Regions from separate parts of the Streptomyces sp. CNH189 genome, predicted to be linked through region 2. Evidence: riboswitches for the same ligand, from Rfam matches in the RefSeq annotation. Region 2 holds a riboswitch; the other holds the start of a gene.
The links. A riboswitch is a leader RNA that binds a small molecule or an ion and turns the genes downstream of it on or off. The one in region 2 is predicted to bind thiamine pyrophosphate.
Positions count from the first base shown of each region.

Region 1 (3,401 bases), on a different contig from region 2:
ACGGTGGCGGCGACGGCGTAGCGCAGCGAGTTGCCGACCGCCTCGATCGGCGCGACGAGGAACACTCCTCCGTCGCCGTCGGTCAGCGCCCGGTAGTACCCGAGGCCGGCGCTGCCGAAGGAGCGCTGCACCAGTACGCCGAGCGGCATCAGGAGCAGCACGGCCACCGTGGCGACGACCCCGCCGAGCAGCGCCCACTGTCCTGCGCCGCGCGGCCGGCGCGCGGTCACCGAGGGGTCGACAAGGCGCAGCGCGGTCTCGCGGCGCCGCACCGTCCAGGCGTGCAGGGCGAGGATCAGGCCGACGGCGGCGAACTGGATCAGCGTGAGGACGGCGGCGGTGGACAGGTCGAAGAGGTCGGCGGTCTGCCGGTAGATCTCCACCTCGAGGGTGGAGAAGGTGGGCCCGCCGAGGATCTGCACCACGCCGAAGGAGGTGAAGGTGAACAGGAAGACCATCAGCGCGGCGGCGGCCACGGCGGGGGCGAGCGCCGGCAGGGTGACCGTCCGCCAGGCGGTGAGACGGGAGGCACCGAGCATCCGCGCGGCCTCCTCCTGCCGCGGGTCGAGCTGGGACCACAGCCCGCCCACGGTGCGGACGACCACGGCGTAGTTGAAGAAGACGTGCGCGAGGAGGATCGCCCACACGGTGGTGTCGAGGCGCACGCCCCACAGCTCGTCCAGCAGTCCGCCGCGTCCGACGAGGGCGAGGAACGCCGTGCCGACGACGACCGTCGGCAGAACGAACGGCACGGTGATCACCGCCCGCAGCACCTGTTTGCCGGGGAAGTCGAAACGGGCCAGGACGTAGGCGCCGGGCAGCGCGATCACCAGGGTGAGGACCGTGGAGACGAGCGCCTGCCAGGTGGTGAACCACAGCACCTGGCGGATGTCGGACTGGGCCAGCACGTCCGCGATCCGCCCGGGCTGCCAGCCACCGTCGGTCTTCAACCCGCGCGCGACGATCGCGGTGACCGGGTAGGCGAAGAAGACCGCGAAGAACGCGGCCGGCACGGTCATCAGACCGAGCCGTGCCGCGTTCCGGCGCCACCACCCGCGCCGGCGCGGGCTCACTTCAGTACGAGCGAGGTCCACGACTTGACCCACTGGTCACGGTTCTCGGCGATCTTCGCCGGGTCCATGGTCTGCGGTTGCTTCGCCTGCGGCCCGAACTTCACGAACTCCTCGGGCACCTGCGCACCTTCGCGCACCGGGTAGACGAACATGTTGAGCGGCATGTCGTCCTGGAAGGTCTTGCCGATCAGGAAGTCGAGCAGCGCCTTGCCGCCCTCGGGGTTCTTCGCGTTGCTCAGCAGCCCCGCGTACTCGACCTGCCGGAAGCAGGTGCCCTCGGCGACGCCGGTGGGGGCGGTGTCGGGCTTCGGGTCGGCGTAGATCACCTCGGCGGGCGGCGAAGAGGCGTACGACACGACGAGTGGCCGGTCCGCCTTGGCCTCCTTGCCGCCGGCCGAGCCGGAGAACTCCTCGTTGTAGGCCTGCTCCCAGCCGTCGACCGCCTTGACGCCGTTGGCCCTGAGCTTCTTCCAGTAGTCCTGCCAGCCGTCGTCCCCGTACTTGGCGGCGGTGCCGAGCAGGAAGCCGAGGCCCGGTGAGGAGGTGGCGGCGTTCTCGACGACCAGGAGATCCTTGTAGGCGGGCTTGACCAGGTCGTCGAGGGTCTTCGGCGGGGTCAGGCCCTTGTTCTCGAACCACGCCTTGTCGTAGTTGACGCAGACGTCACCGGTGTCGACCGGCGTGACCCGGTGCTTGTCCTCGTCCACCCGGTACTCGGGCAGGAGCTGGTCGGAGCCCTTGGCCTCGTAGGACTGGAACAGCCCGTTGTCGAGGGCGCGGGACAGCAGGGTGTTGTCGACGCCGAAGAAGACGTCACCCTGGGGGTTGTCCTTGGTCAGGATCGCCTTGTTCACAGCCTGGCCCGCGTCGCCGTCCTCGAGGACCTTGAGCTTGTAGCCGGACTGCTTCTCGAAGGCGGCGACGACGTCCTTGGACACGGCCCACGAGTTGTGACTGACGAGGGTCACGGTCTTGCTGCTTGTACCGCTGCCGCCGTCGCCGCCGGACGACCCGCAGGCGGACAGCGTGACGAGCCCCAGCCCCACGGCCAGGACCACGACCTTCTTGGTGATGTCCACTTGATTCCTCCTGGAGTGACCAGGAAGAGACGCGGCCCTGCCCGGAACCCCTGGTCGGGGTCCCGGGCAGGGCGCAACAGCTCGAGTGATGACCGATCTCCCTACCCAGAATGACCTGGGCCAGGTTCGGAGGGTCTGCGGCCGGTGCCGCACTCTCAGCGCTGTGGCGCTCCCCTGTCGGAATATGAAGATGTACGTACCCGGGTCACATTACCGTTCGCTCGCGGCGAGCTGACCACACGCCCCGTCGATCTCCTGACCACGGGTGTCCCGGATCGTGACCGGCACACCGTGCGCGGCGATCGCCTCGACGAACGCCTTCTCGTCCTCGGGCCGGGACGCGGTCCACTTGGACCCCGGCGTCGGGTTGAGCGGGATGAGGTTGACGTGCACGGGCCGCCCCTTGAGGAGCCGCCCGAGGCGGTCGCCTCGCCACGCCTGGTCGTTGATGTCCCGGATGAGGGCGTACTCGATGGACAGCCGGCGTCCCGACCTGGCCGCGTACTCGAAGCCGGCGTCGAGTACCTCGCGCACCTTCCACCGCGTGTTCACGGGGACGAGGGTGTCGCGCAGTTCGTCGTCAGGGGCGTGCAGCGAGATGGCGAGCCGGCACTTGAAGCCCTCCTCGGTGAACCGGTGGATGGCCGGCACCAGGCCGACCGTCGACACGGTGATGCCACGCTGCGACAGCCCGAGCCCGTCCGGCTCGGGGTCGGTGAGCCGGCGGATGGCGCCGACGACCCGCTTGTAGTTGGCGAGGGGCTCGCCCATGCCCATGAACACGATGTTGCTCAGCCGCGCGGGCCCGCCGGGCACCTCGCCGTCGCGGAGCGCCCGCATCCCGTCCACGATCTGGTGCACGATCTCGGCGGTCGACAGGTTCCGGTCGAGCCCGGCCTGCCCGGTGGCGCAGAACGGGCAGTTCATGCCGCACCCGGCCTGGGAGCTGATGCACATGGTGACCCGGTCCGGGTACCGCATCAGCACGGACTCGACGAGCGTCCCGTCGAACAGCTTCCACAGCGTCTTGCGGGTCGTCCCCGCGTCGGTCGACAGATGCCGTACGACGGTCATCAGCTCAGGAAGCAGCGCCTCCTGCAGCTTCCCGCGCGAGCCGACGGGGATGTCGGTCCACTGCTCCGGGTCGTGCGCGTACCGCGCGAAGTAGTGCTGCGAGAGCTGCTTGGCACGGAACGGCTTCTCACCGACCGCGACAACCGCCTCCTTGCGCTCGGCAGGCGTGAGATCG
Region 1 covers NZ_AZUS01000026.1:73,723-77,123, reverse strand. The annotation lists gene B100_RS0129480 (ABC transporter permease) at 1-1,019, opposite strand, end outside; gene B100_RS0129475 (thiamine ABC transporter substrate-binding protein) at 1,070-2,152, opposite strand; TPP riboswitch at 2,233-2,338, opposite strand; gene rlmN (dual-specificity RNA methyltransferase RlmN) at 2,363-3,401, opposite strand, start outside.
Region 1: it holds a riboswitch for thiamine pyrophosphate, as region 2 does, so the genes downstream of both, B100_RS0129475 (thiamine ABC transporter substrate-binding protein) here and thiO (glycine oxidase ThiO) in region 2, are expected to answer to the same signal.

Region 2 (3,401 bases):
GCCCGCCTCGATCAGCCGGCGTCCCTGCGCCAGGTCCCGGGGCCGTCCCACCGCGAGCAGCGCGACCAGGCGGTCCCCGCGCAGCCAGCACACGCTCCACGCCGGGCCGGCCGGGTCCCCGCGCCACACCGTGCGGTCGGCGTCCGCGTGGTGGCCCGCGTACTGCACGAACCGGCCGAACTGCTCGGACCAGAAGTACGGCACCGGGTCGTACACCTCGCCGCCCCCGCCGACGATGTTCGCGGCGACCGTGCGGGGGCCCTGGAGGGCGTTGTCCCAGTGGTGGACCAGCAGGCGCTCGCCGTAGCGGCCGGACGGGAAGGACGCGCAGTCGCCGACGGCGTACACGTCGGGCAGGGAGGTCGCCAGGTGCTCGTCCGCGACGACCTCGCCGTGCGCGCCGAGGGCGATCCCGGAGCCGGTCAGCCAGGCCGTGGCGGGGCGGGCCCCCATGCCCACGACCACCGCGCCGGCGGGCAGCCGCGTGCCGTCGTCGAGGACCACGGCACCGGACTCGACGGCCCGTACGCGCGCGTGGGTGCGCAGCGTGACCCCGGCCTCGGCGTACCAGGCGGCCATCGGCGCGGCGACCTCGGCGGGCAGTGCCCCCACCAGCGGCCGCTCCTCGGCCTCCACGACGGTGACCGCGCAGTCGGCCTCGCGGGCCGCCGTGGCGAACTCCGCGCCGATCCAGCCGGCGCCGACCACCACGACGTCGTGCTGCGCGGCGAGCACCGGCCGCAGCCGTGCCGCGTCGTCCAGGGTGCGCAGCAGATGCACCCCGGGGACGCCCTCGGTGCCGGGCAGCCGGAGCGGTTCCGCGCCGGTGGCGAGCACCAGCACGTCGTACGGGACGGGCCCGGCCTCGGTGTCCAGTTCGTGGTCGCCGGGGCGCAGGCCCAGCACCTCGCAGCCCAGCCGCAGCGCGATGCCGAGGTCCTCGAAGTCGACGTCGAACGCGGAACTCTCGGCCGTGCCCAGCAGCACCGCCTTCGACAACGGCGGCCGGTCGTACGGCTGGTGGGGCTCGGCCCCGATCAGCGTCACCTCGCCGTCGAAGCCCTGCTCCCGCAGCGCGGCCGCGGTCCGCACGCCCGCCATGCCCGCGCCCGCCACCACGACCCGCCGCGGCGCGGCCCCTCCCGGTTCCTGCGTTTGCTCGCTCACCCGCTCACCATAGACACCCGCGCCCGCCGCACCGGACCCTCACCGCTCCCCTGCCGCACCGCCGCCGCCCCTCCCCCGCGGGGACCCCCGCCGCCCCTCCCGCGCGGGGTCTCTTACGGGCGCCGCGTGGTGCGGGCTAGGGTGGCCCGCGTACACGCACTCGCGGGAGCCCGGACGCACCGGGCTGAGAGGGAGGCTGGCGGCCTCCGACCGTACGAACCTGATCCGGGTCATGCCGGCGAAGGGAGGGGCTGGACGCCCATGTCGCCCACGCGTAGCGCAGACGTCCTCGTCGTCGGGGGCGGGATCATCGGTCTGGTCACGGCCTGGCGGGCCGCGCAGGCCGGACTCGCCACGGCCGTCGTGGACCCCGAGCCGGGCGGCGGCGCCGCCCGGGTGGCCGCCGGGATGCTGGCCGCCGTCACCGAGCTGCACCACGGCGAACAGACGCTGCTGGGCCTCAGCCTGGCCTCGGCGCGCCGCTACCCGGCCTTCGCCGCCGAGCTGACCGAGTACACCGGCCAGGACCTCGGCTACCGCCGCAGCGGCACCCTCGCCGTGGCGCTGGACGCCGACGACCGCGCGCATCTGCGCGAGCTGCACGCCCTGCACCAGCGCTCCGGCCTGGACTCGCAGTGGCTGTCCGGACGGGAGTGCCGCCGCCTGGAACCGATGCTCGCGCCGGGCGTGCGCGGCGGACTGCGGGTGGACGGCGACCACCAGATCGACCCCAGACGGCTGGCGTCCGCCCTCGTGGCCGCCTGCGAGCGGGCCGGTGTCACCCTCCACCACACGTGGGCCGAGCGGCTGGTCGTCGCCGGCGACCGGGCGCGCGGTGTCGTCACCGCGGCCGGTGACGAGCTGGGCGCGGGTCAGGTGGTGCTCGCCGCGGGCAGCTGGAGCGGCAGGCTGGCGGGCGTCCCGCAGGACGTGCTGCCCCCGGTGCGGCCGGTCAAGGGGCAGGTGCTGCGGCTGGCGATGCCCGACCGGCCCGAGCCCTTCCTGAGCCGCACCGTGCGGGCCGTGGTGCGCGGCAGCCACGTCTACCTGGTGCCACGTGAGAACGGCGAGCTGGTGATCGGCGCGACCAGCGAGGAGATGGGCTGGGACACCACCGTCACGGCGGGCGGCGTCTACGAGCTGCTGCGCGACGCCCATGAGCTGGTCCCCGGCATCACCGAGCTGCCGCTGACCGAGACGATCGCCGCTCTGCGCCCCGGCTCCCCCGACAACGCGCCGCTGCTCGGCCCGACGCGGCTCGCGGGGCTGCTGCTGGCCACCGGCCACCACCGCAACGGCGTCCTGCTGACGCCCGTCACCGGCGACGCCATGGCACGGGCGCTGACCACCGGCGACCTGCCTCAGGAGGCCCTTCCCTTCACGCCCCGGCGCTTCGGCGCCCCCGTCCTCGCGGAGCAGCCCGTATGACCACCCGGGTCACCACCGTCACCGTCACCGTCAACGGCGAGCCCCGCCGGTTCCCGCCCGGCACGGCCCTGGACCTCGTCGTCAGGTCGCTCACCGCCGCCCCCTCCGGGGTGGCCGCCGCCCTCAACGAAACCGTCGTCCCGCGCGCCCAGTGGCCCGCCACCCCCCTGACCGAAGGGGACCGGGTGGAGGTCCTCACCGCGGTCCAAGGAGGCTGACCATGGCCGACGATCCCTTCGTCCTCGGCGGCCGGACGTTGACGTCCCGCCTGATCATGGGGACCGGCGGGGCGCCGAGCCTCGACGTGCTGGAGCGGGCGCTGGTGGCGTCCGGGACGGAGCTGACGACCGTCGCCATGCGGCGGGTGGACCCCTCGGTGCACGGGTCCGTGCTGTCGGTGCTGCGGAAGCTGGGCATCGGGGTGCTGCCGAACACCGCCGGGTGCTTCACCGCCGGGGAGGCCGTGCTCACCGCGCGGCTGGCCCGGGAGGCGCTCGGCACGGACCTGGTGAAGCTGGAGGTCATCGCCGACGAGCGCACCCTGCTGCCGGACCCGGTCGAGACGCTGGACGCGGCGGAGACGCTGGTCGACGACGGCTTCACGGTCCTGCCGTACACCAACGACGACCCGGTGCTGGCACGGAAGCTGGAGGACGTGGGCTGTGCGGCGGTCATGCCGCTCGGCTCGCCGATCGGGTCGGGTCTGGGCATCCGCAACCCGCACAACTTCGAGCTGATCGTGGAGCGGGCCGGGGTGCCGGTGATCCTGGACGCCGGGGCGGGCACCGCCTCCGACGTGGCGCTGG
Region 2 covers NZ_AZUS01000001.1:190,826-194,226, forward strand. The annotation lists gene B100_RS0100845 (FAD-dependent oxidoreductase) at 1-1,167, opposite strand, end outside; TPP riboswitch at 1,320-1,431, shown strand; gene thiO (glycine oxidase ThiO) at 1,429-2,595, shown strand; gene thiS (sulfur carrier protein ThiS) at 2,592-2,813, shown strand; gene B100_RS0100860 (thiazole synthase) at 2,816-3,401, shown strand, end outside.